DNA from 4 places in the Paenibacillus sp. SRL342 genome. Region 3 is predicted to be linked to each of the others. Evidence: predicted binding sites of a transcription regulator. Region 3 holds the regulator's gene; each other region holds the start of a gene.
The links. The regulator LexA, encoded in region 3, represses DNA repair genes until DNA is damaged. The targets are predictions, from matches to a motif close to CGAACATATGTTCG.

Region 1 (4,139 bases), 1.6 Mb from region 3:
CAAGAGAATGCAGTATAGAGACTCTAGTCTGCTAATCCCATAACAACGCTTCGTCATCTTCAGGGTCCCCAGCCTCATCTTCTTCAATTAAACAATTCACGACCTTGCGCACCATATCCATTGAAAAACCACGTCTCATTAGGAAGGGAAGCGTTTTATTTTTCTTCTCTTTGACGTCCCCTTTGACCTGATTCCATTTTTTGCGTCCTGCACTCAAGGCAGTCTCAAATTCCGCATCTGTACTGATCCCTTCTAGTGCCTCAACAATGAGATCATTGGCAATGCCCTTTTGACGCAGCTCTTGCCTTATCCACAGTTTTCCCTTCCGCTTGCCCTCCATACGCTGTCTTGTCCATTCCTTCGCAAATAGATCGTCATCCACCAGGTTCTCCCGCTCAAGCCGATCCAGCGCCTCTTCAATCAAAGGTGCAGCAAACTCCTTCTGACGAAGTTTCTGACTTAATTCATGGCGCGTACGTGGCTTATGTTCCAAAAAACGCAGAGACTGTGCATACGTCCGCTGTCGCTCATCAGCTACAATGATTTCCTCCAGATCCTTCTTCATAAACGTATTACCTTGAGTCATCCTGTATTTAATCATCACATCTTCAAGAACCGTAATGGAGTGGTTGCCAAAAGTGATTCGATAACGAGCTTGCCTGCTCTTCGTTCGTTCTACACGTGTAATAATCAGTTCTTCGTTGTCCGGAAATTGGGATAGGCCGTCCTGTTCTGCTTCTTCATATAAATCCTCGTCATGTTGATCCATTCTGGTCTCCCCTTTCATAACATTTTCATTCTGACTACGCCAAGCACATCTTCACATAAGACATAGAACACTAATAATACAAAAGACCGGGAACTCTGCCCGGCCTTTACTCCACAGTTAGCGTGCCAACAGCCCCTGTCCATTGGGACAGGGGCTGTTGGACAGCACGAGTACCCCACTACAATCCATTATCCAGATTGATCCAAGCTCAATCAGATAAGTTTACGGAGTCCAGTGGGGAACACCCTCAGGATCCTCCCTACAAGGGAGGTTTTGAGAGATTACTCGTTGATTTCAAACAATTCTTGTTCTTCTGCTGCTTCTTTTTGTTGCTCTTCACTCGTTGGCGCAGGAACTGCAGTAACCAAGTTACTGGCTACACGAATTTTTTGTTCAATGATGTCAGCAATATCTTTATGCTCTTTCATGAACTGCTTGGCGTTCTCACGACCTTGTCCTAAACGCTCGCCTTCGTAGGAGTACCATGCACCACTTTTATTAACGATGTCCAGCTCTGTACCAATGTCAATGATACTGCCTTCTCTCGAAATACCCTCGCCATACATGATATCCACTTCCGCTTGTTTAAACGGAGGTGCCACTTTGTTTTTCACAACTTTAATACGAGTACGGTTACCAATCATGTCATTGCCTGATTTGATACTCTCAATACGACGCACATCCAGACGTACTGTGGAATAAAACTTCAGAGCACGACCACCAGGTGTTGTTTCCGGGTTACCAAACATAACGCCGACTTTCTCACGAAGCTGGTTAATGAAGATTGCGATTGTTTTGGATTTGCTGATTGCACCAGACAGTTTACGCAGCGCCTGAGACATCAAACGCGCTTGCAAACCAACGTGTGAATCACCCATTTCGCCTTCAATCTCTGCTTTTGGAACCAATGCGGCTACAGAGTCAATAACGACGATATCTACTGCACCACTGCGTACAAGAGCTTCTGCAATTTCCAGCCCTTGCTCACCCGTATCTGGCTGAGACAGAAGCAATTCATCAATATTAACACCAAGTTTGCTTGCGTATTGTGGGTCAAGAGCATGCTCGGCATCGATAAATGCAGCTTGTCCACCCGCTCTTTGTACTTCAGCGATAGCATGCAATGCTACGGTTGTTTTACCAGAGGATTCGGGTCCATATATTTCAACAATACGGCCTTTAGGCAAGCCGCCTGTTCCTAATGCAATATCCAAAGCCAAGGAACCGCTGGGAATAATTTCCACATTCATATGAGTGGACTCACCCAGTTTCATGATGGATCCTTTACCAAATTGCTTCTCTATTTGACGGAGCGCCATATCAAGCGCGGCACGACGGTCTGACAATAAGCTCACACCCTTTACTGTTTATAAGATAATAATACCTTGTTTTAACACGTTTGCCAAGCTTTTTTTCGAACATACATTCGTTTTTTTTGTAAAGGCCGAGGCGCCTCTTCCTCAAGGAAACTTTCCATTAAACAGAAAAAAGAACCGTAAACAAGGCTTTAAAGCCTAATTCTACGGTTCTTCCGTCTTCCTTAATTATACTTGCTTGGAACTGTAAATGCAATTGAAGCTATTAACTAATCAATCCATCGCCACAAGTTTTTGCCATAAGCGATAGAGAATCGCTTTGGCTGAACGAATGCGAACCGTCTCACGATTACCATTAATACGCAGCTCATGAATTTCCGTCTCTTTTCCACGTTCGGCAAGAGCGATGAAGACAAGTCCGGGTGGTTTGCGTTCCGAATATCCCGGTCCAGCTACACCGGTAACAGCCAGGCCAAAATCAGCATCGCCAATCATGCGGATCTGCTCAGCAAGTACTTTTGCAACCTCAGGACTTACCGCCCCAGGTGCATCTTCACCTTCCAGATAATCATGAGGCACATTCAGCAGCTTTTCTTTAATTTCATTGGAGTAACAAACAATTCCACCTTTGAGCATTGACGCACTTCCGGGTACAGAGGTCAGACTTTGCATGACAAGCCCTCCTGTACAGCTCTCAGCAGCGCTGAGCGTCAGCCCCATGTCAGACATCATGGTTACAATCGTGTACTCTATAGGCACATCCTCGTTCGCGTAGAGATGTTCTGTCAAACGCTCCCGAATCTGAACCTCCATCGCATCCAGCTTCAGCTTCGCCTCTCCCTCACTCGCAGCCTTTGTGGAGACACGTACCGTAACTTCGCCTTCGCTCGCGTAAGGAGCAATCGTAGGGTCTGTCTGCGCGTCAATCAGATCCAGAAGTCGATCTTCAAGAGCAGATTCACCAATACCTGCGAATTTGAGCATTCGGGAATAGATCGGCATCTCTTCTGTGAGTACATGCTGGAACAGCCAAGGTTTGACTTCCTGTTCAAACATTGGAATCAGCTCTTTAGGTGGTCCAGGCATCACAACATAATATTTGTCATTGTCAGAAATCGCATTTCCTGCCGCAAGGCCTGTTTCGTTGGCCAGAGGTGTTCCGCCATCAATAACGATCGCCTGACGTCGGTTATTCTCTGTCATGTCCACATTACGATCTCTGAAAAAGCTCTCAATTTTGTCCATAGCCATTCGATCTGTATGCAGTTTCCGGTTAAGAACAGCTGCGAGCGCATCCTTGGTCAGATCATCTTGGGTAGGTCCGATGCCACCGGAAAATAAAATAACGTCTGCACGGCTCTGCGCAATGCGAATAGCTTCACTAAGCCGGTTCAGGTTATCCCCAACCACCGTTTGGAAATATACATCGATCCCCATCGCAGCCAATTCACGGGATAGGTATCTGGCATTGGTATTGACGATTTGTCCAAGCAGTAGCTCTGTGCCAACTGCAATGATTTCTGCCTTCATTGAGCATCCTCCTGTACACGTGGTGAGTGATCAAAGGGCAATAGGATAATTTCCTATTGCCCCTGACCCAATGCTTCCTTCATGATTACCCATTTAAGAACAAACCATTATGCTTTTGTAAAATGAAGCAGGTTTTTGTTTTTGATAAAGTAATCGATACCCGACCAGATGGTAATAAGCGCTGCTGCCCATACCGCGATAATATCGACGTGAATACCCGTGTATGAAAACGGGAAATTGTTCAACAGCAACAGCACAATCGCCACAATCTGCACTACAGTCTTCAGCTTGCCCCAAGCACTGGCGGCAACAACCGAACCATCCAGCAATGCAATTTGACGCAAGCCGGTAACTGCAAATTCACGACTAATAATCACAACTGCAATCCAGGAATCCAGCTTGCCCATCTCCACAAGCGAGATCAAAACTGCAGTAACCAGCAGCTTGTCTGCGAGTGGATCGAGCAGTTTCCCCAGATTGGTAACCATGTTATTTTTCCGCGCAAGGTATCCGTCAATTCCATC
Region 2 (4,139 bases), 1.9 Mb from region 3:
CTCCATAACCGTTCATCGTTCCTTGCACCTGACGGGCTCCGGCTTGTACAGCGCTTAGTGTGTTGGCCACAGCCAGTTCACAATCATTATGTGTATGGATGCCGAGATGTGCATGAGGCAGGCTTCTATGCAGTGTGGATACGATCTCGTGTACCTCGTTTGGCATCGTCCCGCCGTTGGTATCACACATAACGAGCCAGTCCGCTCCAGCTTCGTGAGCTTTGGTCAAGACTGCTTGAGCATACTCCGGGTTATGTTTGAATCCGTCAAAGAAGTGTTCTGCGTCAAAGATTACTTCCATACCATTTTGTTTCAGATAGGCGATGGAATCATAGATCATGGACAAGTTTTCTTCCAATGTAGTCTGCAAAGCGGTGTGCACATGGAAGTCCCATGATTTACCAACCAGAGTTGCAGCCTGAGCACCAGATTCCATCATGCGCTTCAGGTTGGCATCTTCACTAGCAACACTGCCTTTTCGGCGGGTACTGCCAAAAGCAACAACCTTTGCGTTCAGGTTTAATTCCTTGACTCTTTTGAAAAACTCAATGTCCTTGGTATTGCTGCCGGGAATTCCGCCTTCAATATAATGGACACCCAGGTCATCAAGCTTCTTGGCAATTTTGAGTTTGTCGTCTGCCGATAAGCTGACACCCTCCCCTTGTGTGCCGTCACGTAAAGTCGTATCGAAGATGGAAATGGCCTTTGACATGAAGATCCTCCTTTGAGATAAAGCGCTCTTTTAAAAGATTGGATTGTAAGTTGGGAAAAGTTGTTAAGTACGTTAGTGAACGAATCCTTCGATTCGGCAACGCTACACTGTGTTAAACTCGATGCGCTGATTTGTCCTAAAGTCGTCAATTTGTATAATTAATTATTATAGCACCATTATAGCCAAATGCTACATAGAAATCGCAGTTTCATGTAACAATTAACGGATTTTAGAGAAAAAAGAAGGGTGGTAATCATAATCCGAATGTATGTTATAATCTATTATTGAGTTTTAATTGGAATATATGGAAGAAAAGGAGGGATAATTTTGAGTTTTGTATGGGAAAGTACAGTTATTGCCCTGATCACTTTGATTCTTTTTGTAAGTGTAGGCTGGTTGATTATTCGGTCTCTGATCAGATCTCGCAGAAAATAAATGTTCGTGACTGAATTAACATAACGGGTTTGATATACTATAGAAGAAAGAAATTCGTTTCATTAATTAGTGTGCAAGAAAGGGCGGGGGTTCATGATGTCTTCAGACGGCAATCCTCCAGCAAATGTGGATCAATATTACCCTGCAGCCGGACGGGTGATTCTGCATGTCGATATGAATGCTTTCTACTGCTCTGTACATGAAGCCGAGGAACCAGATTTATATAGAGGAAAAGCAACGGCCGTTGCGGGCAGCAGTGAACTGCGAAAGGGTGTAATTGTAACCTGCTCATATGCCGCTCGTAATCGAGGCATCTCAACAGGTATGGTTGTGCACCAAGCCATGAAAAAGTGCCCTGATCTCATTGTGATTCGTCCTGATTTCCATTTGTATCGTCAATATTCAAGAGCGTTCATGCAGATTGCGTATAGTTATACGCCTCAACTTGAGGCTACATCCATTGATGAATGTTATCTTGATATTACAGGTTCAAGGCAATTCGGGAATCCAATGGAGATTGCGGAGAGCATTCAGCGTAGAATCAAGGATGAATTGGGACTGCCATGTTCCATTGGCATTGCACCCAACAAATTATTGGCGAAAATGGCTTCGGATCTGAAAAAACCGAATGGTATCTCCATTTTGCGCATGAGGGACGTACCCCGGATTCTATGGCACAGACCATGCAACGAGATGTTTGGCATTGGCAAAAAAACGGCTGAAAAGCTAAAAAAACTGGGCATTGAAACGATTGGTCAATTGGCCAAGTCGGATGAGAACATGTTGACCGAACTATTTGGAGTTAATGGAACATGGCTCAAAAATTCCGCCAATGGCATTAACCACTCCGCAGTTCACGCGGAACGTGAGGCCAATAAATCCATTGGGCATACAACCACTTTACCGGCGGATGTATCGGATATGAATGAGATTCATCGAGTGTTCCTCAATATAAGTGACCAGGTAGCCAGAAGGTTGCGCAAGCACGAAATGTTCAGCCAGGGTATTCAGATTACAATCCGGACACCGGATATGAAGACAATCACCCGATCACGTCTAATGGAAGTTCCTACGGAGGATGCAACGGTCATTTACCGTGAGGCCTGTAAACTATTTGAGAAGCATTGGGGTAGTGGCAAGCCTGTACGCATGTTGGGTGTGACACTTCAAAACCTGATTCCAAGAGAAGAATCGGCTGTACAGATGGACTTGTTCGAATATGAGCAGAAGCCCAAGAAGGACAATCTCATTCGGATTATGGATCAGTTACGTGATAAATTTGGTGAGAATGCTGTTGTGACCGCCGGCATGCTTGGAGACGATCCTTCCGTGTTGCTTCGCAATCATAAAGTGCGCGGTACTTCCCTGCAAAAAGATAACTTGCAAAGTCTTGATTAAATAAGGGATAATAGAGACTTGTGGTTGCAAAATGATTTGTAATTATCCTTACTTTGTATTAATATGTTTCTAGATAAAGACACTGTACGTTTCGAATTTTAGGAGGAGAGAATGTAAATGAGTAAATATACTTGGGTTGAAAAAGACACATGCATCGCATGTGGCGCTTGTGGAGCAACGGCTCCAGACATCTACGATTATGATGATGAAGGTTTGGCAGAAGTTATCTTTGACGGCGATGCTAACCATGGTGTCAAAGCTATTCCAGACGACTTGTTTGATGATATGCAGGATGCATGCGATGGCTGCCCTACAGATTCAATCAAAGTAGCGGACGAGCCTTTCAATAAAGAAGGCTAAGTATTTCTCCTATGAACACAAAGCACCTTCTTTTGTCTTAACGACAAGGGAAGGTGCTTTTTTTTGCATTCATTTAACTGTGATTATCTGACTATGGATCAAGGACGAACATTGTCGAACCCCCTTTTTTCCACCGGGTACTCAAGTCCTATGGATTCAACGCTTGGTTATGCCGATATATAATGATATACGGAAAAAGGCGAAATAGTGGAGGATCGGATGCAAAATACTCATCTAAGAACATATGTCAAGAAACATCCAGACAATAAAATGGCTTGGTACTTGCTCGGAAAGGAGTACTTGGGCGAAGGACAGGAGGCCAAAGCCAATTATTGCTTTCAGCAAGCGGGCGAGGTTTATGAGGCATTTGAACGCAGTAAAGCTCCTGCTGACATCTGGGTAGACTATCAGGATAAACTGGTCGAGATGTCCGAGCAAAAAGAGAAAAAACAACGTAGACGCAAAATGTGGCTTACGTTGTTCATGCTGCTTGTGCTGGCAGGTCTGCCACCTGCGGACGCTCCGGGTTTCAGTCGTGAAGCGGCCGACGCACTGTCAGCAGCACTGGAATCCACAGATGATATCGCAGCGCCTGTAGAAGCGGATCAACAGGCTGGGACTGCATCCATTGCGCCAAGCAATGTGTTCACTGCTGCGGCATTTGGTGGAGGTAATCATGGCGAGGCTGCTCTCGCAGCTGCCTGGTCTGGGTCTGGTCCAAAAGTAGAGACTTCTGCTGTACTGGGTATGCAAACCTCGGATGACTGGTCTTTATGGAAGCGAAATATGCCTGTGAAATACATAGTACAAACCAATACAAGCGGGAAATTGACTGCACAGAGTTATGATGCCAAGCAATGTAACTGTGAACCTCCTGAAATTACACCGAAAATCAAAAAGATGGCCTTGGCGTGGACCGCCAAGCAGGAAGCAGCTGCATCCTTATCAAGTGCAATCGTTGCCTATCGCAAAAAAAATGACGTTTGGCCCAAGAGTGTAACGCAAATGGCTCAGCCATTTCCGAACAATATTCTGGGAGAGACTGCGTCAGGGATGACCGAGATGTTTCCGAAGCTGTTAGCTCAGCATCAAGGAAAGGCACAGGAAGGAAAGAACGATTCGAGTGGTAAAGAGAGCGGTTCAACATCTTTGAATTCGTCTCAAGGCAACAATGCCGCTTTTGCAGATACGCTGGGAGGTCAGCCTTTTTTGCAGGAACCGCTGGAGATTGTTA
Region 3 (4,139 bases):
CTGGAGCAAGCTGTTCCAACTGACGGAACTCAGGCTGATCCCCACCAGTAAAGTTAGCCCATAGGCCTTCAAACGGATTGATTCCAATCATTTTAGTAAAAGAAAAGGTTTCATATGATTCATACAGTCCACGTGCCTCATTACGAACAGCTTCTTCAAGTTCTTCTGGTTTAACCCCAGTCTCTTTCGCTGCGATTAGACAAGTCTCATGAAAAGCTTCTCGAACACTACGCTCATCCCATAATAAAGTATCATCTAGGTCGAACAAAATCGCTTTTAACGCCATTCCGATCATCTACCCCTTTATGCAATAATTACTTTTCGACGGTTTCCACGGTGATCTGGTGTGCTTTTGCAAACTTCAGCAAACGTTCTGCAATCGCATCTGTATCGTAACGGTTCAATAACTTGGTAAACACCCATCTTTTCCCGCGACTGTTATGTTCGATAACAACTGTACCTGGTTCGATTCTGAATTTGACGATATCGTCAACCCCAATTGAACGTTCACGATTACCCTTCGTCGTTATAATCCGATTACTGCTAATCTTGATGTATGGACGACGAAGCATGAAGATGACTGCCAAAAATACGTAAAGCAGCATCGTCACCCAGTCCCAGGTTGTCATCGGAGCTTGCACAAGGAACGTGCTCATAAACAGATACAAAAAGGCGAGACCAATCAAAAATATAGGGAACAAAAGGCTGCGTCCCTTAAAGACTTCTTCGCCTGGTGTACCTGTGATTGGTTGACCACTTTTTTTGCGCTGCTGATTTAACTGCTTGGAATTTTTCTTAACCGTTCTCTCGAACGAACGCGACATGAGAATCCCCCTTATGTGTCTTTGTATCGGCTTACATAACTGTAAACCAACATTTCCCCCTATAAATTGCACACTCAAAATAACAGGAAGAAACCTAAATATCATAATGATATCATTAGGTTTCGTTAGTGTTTGAGTTTGCCTTGGTGGCCTTTGTCATTCTCATCATCAACAATCTCAATGGTATCCAGTTGTTGTCTGAAATTGCTGCGAATATTACTCAAATAAATCTCTCTTAGCTCGGCACGTTCGGCAAGTTCTTCCTCCGACAATCCAGTGGACTTTTGCTTACGAGCCAATTCGTTAATGCGTGCTACCAGACTATCTATATCCAAGCTTGTCCCCTCCAAAAATACAAAGTCATATTAACTTTGCCATTATAAAGGCAGCTTGTCAAGCTGACACGCGTTAACACTCATTGATGTGCATTTTATTCTGCAAATTGCGGTAGAGCTAGTACTTGTCCCACTTGGATGGAAGTCGTATGAAGTTGATTCACTTTCTTAATTGCTTCTATATAAATACGTGTATCCATATTCGTCGGTTTATGTTCCAAAGAAATACTCCATAATGTTTCCCCTTGTGAAACAGCTATCTTTCCTCCAGGCAGAACATCATTCTCATTGCCGGCAAATACAGTTAAAACAGTGCTGCATCCAATAAATATAATCATAGAGGTAATGGCTACCTTTAACATCCATGAAGAAATCTTGAAACGCGCTAAAACCTTCTTGTAGTTCCCTATGTTAGACTTCACCAGTTCCGAATTCATTGGTTCATAAATGCTTTGATAAGTAGAATATCTCATTAAATACCCGCCTCCAAACGTTTGTTCCTATCTGTTGAAATCAATATAACACGAACACTTGTTTTGTTCAATATATTTTTAGAACAATTGTTCGCTTCTTTTTAGAAGGAGCAATATCTTATTTCAAGTACTTTTTCAAAACATTTGCAGTATTATGCTCTGACTTTTGGCCAATTTCTGTTCTATAAGTTAAAAAACACTGATTTAAAGCTATTTTATTTAGAACTTATGTTTGTACGAACGGAGGTTCTATGTTATAATTTTCCCAAACGTTACTAAAATGGGGTTGATACGGTATGTCGAAGATATCCAGCAGGCAGCAGGCTATTCTGGAGTTTATACGAAATGAAGTCCGGTTGAAGGGGTATCCTCCTTCCGTACGGGAAATTGGTGAAGCGGTTGGACTTGCTTCCAGCTCAACAGTACATGGACATTTGGATCGTTTGGAGAAAAAAGGTTTGATCCGACGCGACCCTACCAAGCCAAGAGCCATTGAGCTTTTGAGCCAGGAAGAATCTGAGCATTCTCATCAATTTGCTCATAGCGTTGCACGTATTCCTGTTGTTGGTAAGGTTACAGCCGGGGTTCCAATCACTGCAACCGAGAACATTGAAGACTACTTCCCTCTTCCTACACACTATGTAGGCGAACAGAAAGTGTTTATGCTTTCAGTAGTGGGAGATAGTATGGTGGAAGCTGGAATCGTTAATGGAGATTACGTTATTGTCCGTCAACAGCAAACTGCTGATAACGGTGATATCGTCGTTGCAATGACTGAAGACGATGAAGCTACAGTGAAAACGTTCTATAAAGAGAAAGATCATATTCGCCTTCAACCGGAGAATGCGACCTTCGAACCTTTACGTTTGAAACATGTTAGTATTCTGGGTAAAGTCATTGGCCTTTTCCGAGATATTCATTAATATTTAACTTGAGTAACAAAATTAGATGTAATGAAATACGAAAGAGGTTGCCCTGATCAACAGGACAACCTCTTTTTTTCATGTTTATGTTATTTTTGCGGCTAATTATTCACTGCGTTTCAGAACACTCTTGTGATGCGAGAACACATCAAAGCTCTGTTGTCCGTGATATGAGCCCATACCGCTCTCTCCTACACCACCAAACGGTAGATAATGTGAAGTCATATGAGAAAGTGTGTCATTAATACATCCCCCACCGAAGGATACTTGATTCAGAACCTGATCCTGCAGTTGCTCATCCTGTGTGAAAAGATATAGCGCCAATGGTTTTGGCCGGCGAACAATCTCATCCAGCATAGGATCAAGGTCACTGTACGTAAATACAGGAAGAATCGGACCGAAGATCTCTTCTTGCATGACAGCTGATTCCCAGTTCACATCGCCAAGTACAGTCGGCTCAATGAACAACTGCTCACGTACAGAACGTCCACCAATCAGCGTTTTGCCATCTGTGAGGAATTTCGACAACCGATCAAAGTTACGCGCGTTGACAATGTGCGGGAAATCAGCATTCTGTAACACATCATCCCCAAATTTATCTTTGATCTCAGCGCCAATCAGATTGATCAATTCATCATGAACTTGTTCATGTACAAGCAAGTAATCCGGAGCAACGCATGTTTGGCCTGCATTCAGGAACTTACCACGAACAATACGCTGGGCCACCAGCTTCAGATCTGCATCGCTATGGACAATAGCAGGACTCTTACCACCCAACTCAAGAGTTACAGGAGTCAAATGCTCCGCAGCTGCCTTCATAACAATGCGACCAACACCTGTGCTGCCTGTGAAGAAAATATAATCAAACTTCTCTTTCAACAATGCTGTGCTTGCCTCAACTTCACCTTCCATAACGGCAATATACTCCTCAGGGAAGATCTCCTTAATCAGATCATACGTCAGACGAGATACGGCTGGTGTTAATTCAGAAGGCTTGATAACTGCACAGTTACCGGCTGCAATTGCTCCAATCAGTGGACCAAAGGCCAGTTGGAAAGGATAGTTCCAAGGTGCAATAATAAGAGCCACTCCGTATGGTTCAGGGTAAATGGTGCTCACCCCATCCGGCATATTCGAATTGGTTGGAACTTGTTTTGGTGCAGCCCATTCCTGCAGGTGTTCTAATGCAAAATCCAGTTCACCCAAAACAATGCGAATCTCGGAACCGTAAGCTTCCGCCTCAGATTTGTTCAGATCCGCCCGAAGTGCATCTTGAATCCGTTGCTGATACTTTTCAATTCCTTTTCTAAGCTGTTGAAGCGCATTAATCCGATATTCGATATTTTTAGTTTGTCCTGTATAAAAAAATGTACGTTGTTCTGTCACAAGTTGTTTTGCCTGATCCATATCAACATCTCCAATTAATTATTTAAAATTTAATTGTTCAAAATTTAATTAAAGTATACCTCTTCTATATGAAACTTTCAACATACTAATGAAACATCCATTTGTATGTAATCGACGATGGTTGGAATTTTGAAAGAGTGATTGTAAGTATACTTTATATTTCGTGACTATCAGAAT
Region 4 (4,139 bases), 490 kb from region 3:
GCCCGTCATTATCCAATGTCATGATCTGGTCGCTTCCGTATCCACCACAGGACCCTGTCTTCAATGCAAAACGCAGTGCGTCGGCAGCACCATACGAAGAGATTGATCTTCCGTATATGCTCTTGCGTGTGAAGCAAGGTCTCGGACGTCTGATTCGGACAAGCACAGATTCTGGTTCCGCGGTCATTCTCGATGAATCGCTGTATACCAAAAAGGAAGCTAAAGACCGCATTGCGGCCCTGCTTCCTGAAGGTGTGGAATGGACAACCCTGACATACTAACCAGCTTACGTTAAATATTCTTGCTTTATTTTTGATGATAAAGTTTTTTGCCAAAATAAGTTCTTGTTCTCTGCGGATACACCATCCGTAAGTGAGCAAGGGCTTTTTTTGTTTTGATAGTTTCTCTAATGTACTTCGCTTCCCTTTTTTTCGAGGGATTTTCCCTCGCTCCTCGCTACCAATCGCTCCAACATTCTAACGAATCTACCGCACCTTATTAGAGTGATAATTAAGAGATGTGAATTCTAACGAATCTCAGTAACGTTATCCCGTCCGAAAATGGCTTTCAACCTGGAATCGACCGAATTTGGAGAAATAACGTCGATGTGATTCGTTACACGTCAGACCTGCGCAAGTAGGAGCGAATAGCGTGTGTCAGGTTCATTAGAACCAATGACCAAGGAGCGTTAATAAGGGAGGACCTCTGTCATGCTCATGACTTATGTGACATGGAGGCCCCTTTTTGATGTGTATAGATGTTTGCTGTGTTAAAAAATACCCATGCTCAGATACCGTTCCCCGATATCCGGCGCAATGCAGAGCACTCGGTGCCCCGGCCCCAGTTCCTTCGCGATGCGAAGGGATGCCCACACCGAAGCGCCAGAGGAAGGGCCGAGCAACAGCCCTTCCCGGGCAGCAAGCTGCCGCATCGTATCCAGTGCGTCCTCATCGGACACCTGGATGATGGCATCCCACACGTCGGTATTCAGGATGTCCGGAATGAACCCCGGACTTGTACCGACGAGCTTGTGTGGTCCGGGCTCGCCACCGGACAACACCGGAGAACCTTTGGGCTCCACCGCATAGATGCGGATATCGGGCAACTGCTTGCGCAGTTCCTCCCCGGTACCGGTAATGGTTCCGCCAGTTCCCGCCGTAGCGATGAAGGCGTCCAGCTTGCCTTCCATCTGCTGCATAATCTCGGGAGCCGTTGTGATCCGGTGAATGTCCGGGTTCGCCTGATTCTCGAATTGCTGCGGAATGAAACTTCCAGGAATATCTGCCTGAATTTCTTTTGCTTTGCGAATCGCACCAGGCATCCGCTCCGCAGCAGGGGTGAGCACCACATCTGCGCCGTAGGCTTTCAGAATGTTGATGCGCTCCTTGGACATATTGTCCGGCATAATCAGAATGGCTTTATATCCTTTGGCGGCGGCATTCATCGCAAGACCAATCCCGGTATTGCCGCTCGTCGGTTCAATAATGGTAGCACCAGGGAGCAAGTGTCCCGCAAGTTCAGCCTGAACGATCAGGTTGTAGGCGGCACGGTCTTTGACGCTGCCACTTGGGTTGAAGTATTCCAGTTTCACGTATACATCAGCAGAGTTGCTGCCTGTGAGTCTGTTCAGTTTAACGGCAGGTGTCTGGCCGATCAGTTCTGTTACATCTGCGGCAATGCCTGTATGTGCGGGTGTTTGTTTAATCGAATGTGTATTCAAATCCATGAAGTACAGCTCCTTGATTGATAAGACGTTGAGAGTATATCCAGTTTGAATTATTTCATGCCTTATTGGATGGTTGGATATCTCTTCTCCATCTTAATGAACGTAACCTTCTGTGGTCAACCCGTTCAATTGTCAAACCTGTTGTGTCAAATCCATCTGCAGATGGAGACTCAGCTCTTTTTTGACCTCATTGCGTGCAAATGTCCAGAGCATATAGAACCGTTGCATGTATCCCCTGCACAAATAAACGGTTTCGATGCCATCCTTTCCCCGCGTTTCCTCCAGAACTTTTACTCCACGGGTTTTCATCTGTTTGCGTAGTCCCAGCATCTCCTTAAGTACTTCGTTCTGAATGCGGGTGAGCGACAGAATATAGACCTCAGGCATTTTTAGAAGCAGGGTATCCAGAGTTCGAATATCCCGTTCCAGTACATCCAGCAAAAGCGTACGCACAACCATCCCCTTGATCAGACGATGATCTTCATCCGCAGGAGTTGGGGCTGAAGTGGAAGAGGAGGCCATATGTTCACTTCCTTAAACATAAATATATCGTTCTATTCCGGAACAAATGTTCCTGTTTATATTATAGTCAGCATATTCTTGAACCATGCAGGTTTCAACCTGAAAATATTTACATTCTCTCTTAAAGGTAGTTTGAATCATTTGAAAGCCCTTATGGGATAAGGAATATACGCAATTTCACATTATCGAAATGCAAAACATGAAGGAGAAGTTACTCACCATGTTTAGAGTTTGTTTATAGTAGCTCGTTATAATATCTTTAAAATTTCAAACCACATTGAAAGGAGTACTAATATTTTAAAAAATACATATTCAACAAGTGTACGTTGGATGAAAATACGACCAAAGTAGTAGATTAGCTCTCAAATAGATATGTAGGTTGCGACGGGAATCGAGCTGGATGAAGCAGAGTATCGCATTTAAATAGGAACGAACGGAAGGATGATAGTGATGAACAAGCGCTTACTGCAGCCTAAAAAACTGATAACGATGTTAATTGTGGTTGCTTTATTATTTGGAGGATTTCCAGGATTTCAGACGTTGGGCGTAGAACAAGCCCATGCAGCAAGTGGAACGTGGACAAATGTAGGAGAGGCTGGCTTAACATTAGGGCAGGCGGAGAATATTACGTTGGTTTTTGATCGGGAGGGTACGCCGTATACCGTATTTAAGGATGGAACCAAAGGCGGGAAAGCAACGGTTCTAAAATATGTTTCTGGAGCATGGCAATCCTTAGGTCCTGCAGGTTTCTCTACTGGCGAGATACATAACACCTCATCGCTCGCATTTGATTCTCATAATACTCCATACGCAGCTTATCAGGATGGTGATAATGGAAGTAAAGCAACAGTTATGAAATTTAGCGGAGAACAATGGGAGATTGTGGGTAGTGTTGGTTTTTCTGCAGGAGCTGCAGTTTACGTTACACTTGCTTTTAGTCCTGATGATACCCCTTACGTTGGTTACCGGGATCATGCTGCAAGTACTAAAGTGACGGTGAAAAAATTGAATGGAAATCAGTGGGAGACCGTTGGAACGGCCGGCTTTACGACAGGTGTTGCACTAGAGATGTCCAAACTTATTTTTGACGCTAACGGAATTCCTTATTTTGCTTTTAAAGATTCAACAAATAATAAATTGACTGTCATGCAGTTTGCAGGTGGCTCATGGAAAAATGTAGGAAATGCAGCATTTACAGCAGACTCAGCATCTTATCCGTCCCTAGCGTTTGGTCCGAACAATGTACCTTATGTTGCATTTCAAGACGGTTCTAAGAGTTATAAAGCAACTGTAATGAAACTGAATGGTAGCCAGTGGGAAGTGGTAGGGACTGCGGGATTCTCATCTGGAACACTCAACAGTATGTCTTTAGCTTTTGACCCACAAGGTGTGCCTTACACGGCTTTTAAAAATCTTGTTAATTTTAGCATGGAGCCACAAGGTGTGATGATGAAGCTGGACGGGAATCAATGGAATGTTGTTGGCGGAAAGCCGTATTCCGCAGGTTCGATTAACGAATCTTCCCTTGCCTTTGGACCGAATGGAATGCCTTATGTTGCTTATGCGGATGGCAGTCAAGGGAATAAAATGACTGTCATGACACTCTCTACGGAACATTCGGTGACTTACAATGCCAATGGTACGATCACGGGTAGTGTTCCGGTGGATAATCAGAAATATGAAAAAGATACAGCGGTGACAGTGCTAGATAACACAGGAGTGCTTGAAAAGGAAGATTATCAGTTCATCGGATGGAATACATCCGCAGACGGCAGTGGAACCAGCTACAGCGCAGCAGACACATTCTCCATGAATGATAGTGACGTTACGTTATATGCACAGTGGCAACCGCTTTATGTGAATATTGGTTTTGAATCCAATGGTGGATCGG

Region 1: a site for LexA is predicted at 2,185-2,198, ahead of recA (recombinase RecA). Genes of this name have one in related genera too.
Region 2: a site for LexA is predicted at 1,141-1,154, ahead of AC4E8D_RS10735 (DNA polymerase IV). Genes of this name have one in related genera too.
Region 4: a site for LexA is predicted at 2,288-2,301, ahead of AC4E8D_RS20655 (YhjD family protein). Genes of this name have one in related genera too.

The regions. Positions count from the first base shown of each region.
Region 1 covers NZ_OZ481790.1:2,599,297-2,603,435, reverse strand. Annotated here, with positions in the region: gene AC4E8D_RS11985 (regulatory protein RecX) at 32-769, opposite strand; gene recA (recombinase RecA) at 1,051-2,115, opposite strand; gene AC4E8D_RS11975 (competence/damage-inducible protein A) at 2,359-3,615, opposite strand; gene pgsA (CDP-diacylglycerol--glycerol-3-phosphate 3-phosphatidyltransferase) at 3,723-4,139, opposite strand, start outside.
Region 2 covers NZ_OZ481790.1:2,316,378-2,320,516, forward strand. Annotated here, with positions in the region: gene cimA (citramalate synthase) at 1-712, opposite strand, end outside; gene AC4E8D_RS10735 (DNA polymerase IV) at 1,244-2,545, shown strand; gene AC4E8D_RS10740 (ferredoxin) at 2,663-2,905, shown strand; gene AC4E8D_RS10745 (L,D-transpeptidase family protein) at 3,125-4,139, shown strand, end outside.
Region 3 covers NZ_OZ481790.1:4,197,107-4,201,245, forward strand. Annotated here, with positions in the region: gene AC4E8D_RS18360 (HAD family hydrolase) at 1-286, opposite strand, end outside; gene AC4E8D_RS18365 (hypothetical protein) at 315-824, opposite strand; gene AC4E8D_RS18370 (DUF896 domain-containing protein) at 950-1,159, opposite strand; gene AC4E8D_RS18375 (LysM peptidoglycan-binding domain-containing protein) at 1,255-1,632, opposite strand; gene lexA (transcriptional repressor LexA) at 1,929-2,555, shown strand; gene AC4E8D_RS18385 (aldehyde dehydrogenase) at 2,661-3,962, opposite strand.
Region 4 covers NZ_OZ481790.1:4,689,777-4,693,915, reverse strand. Annotated here, with positions in the region: gene AC4E8D_RS20665 (ATP-dependent DNA helicase) at 1-281, shown strand, start outside; gene cysK (cysteine synthase A) at 770-1,726, opposite strand; gene AC4E8D_RS20655 (YhjD family protein) at 1,859-2,248, opposite strand; gene AC4E8D_RS20650 (S-layer homology domain-containing protein) at 2,699-4,139, shown strand, end outside.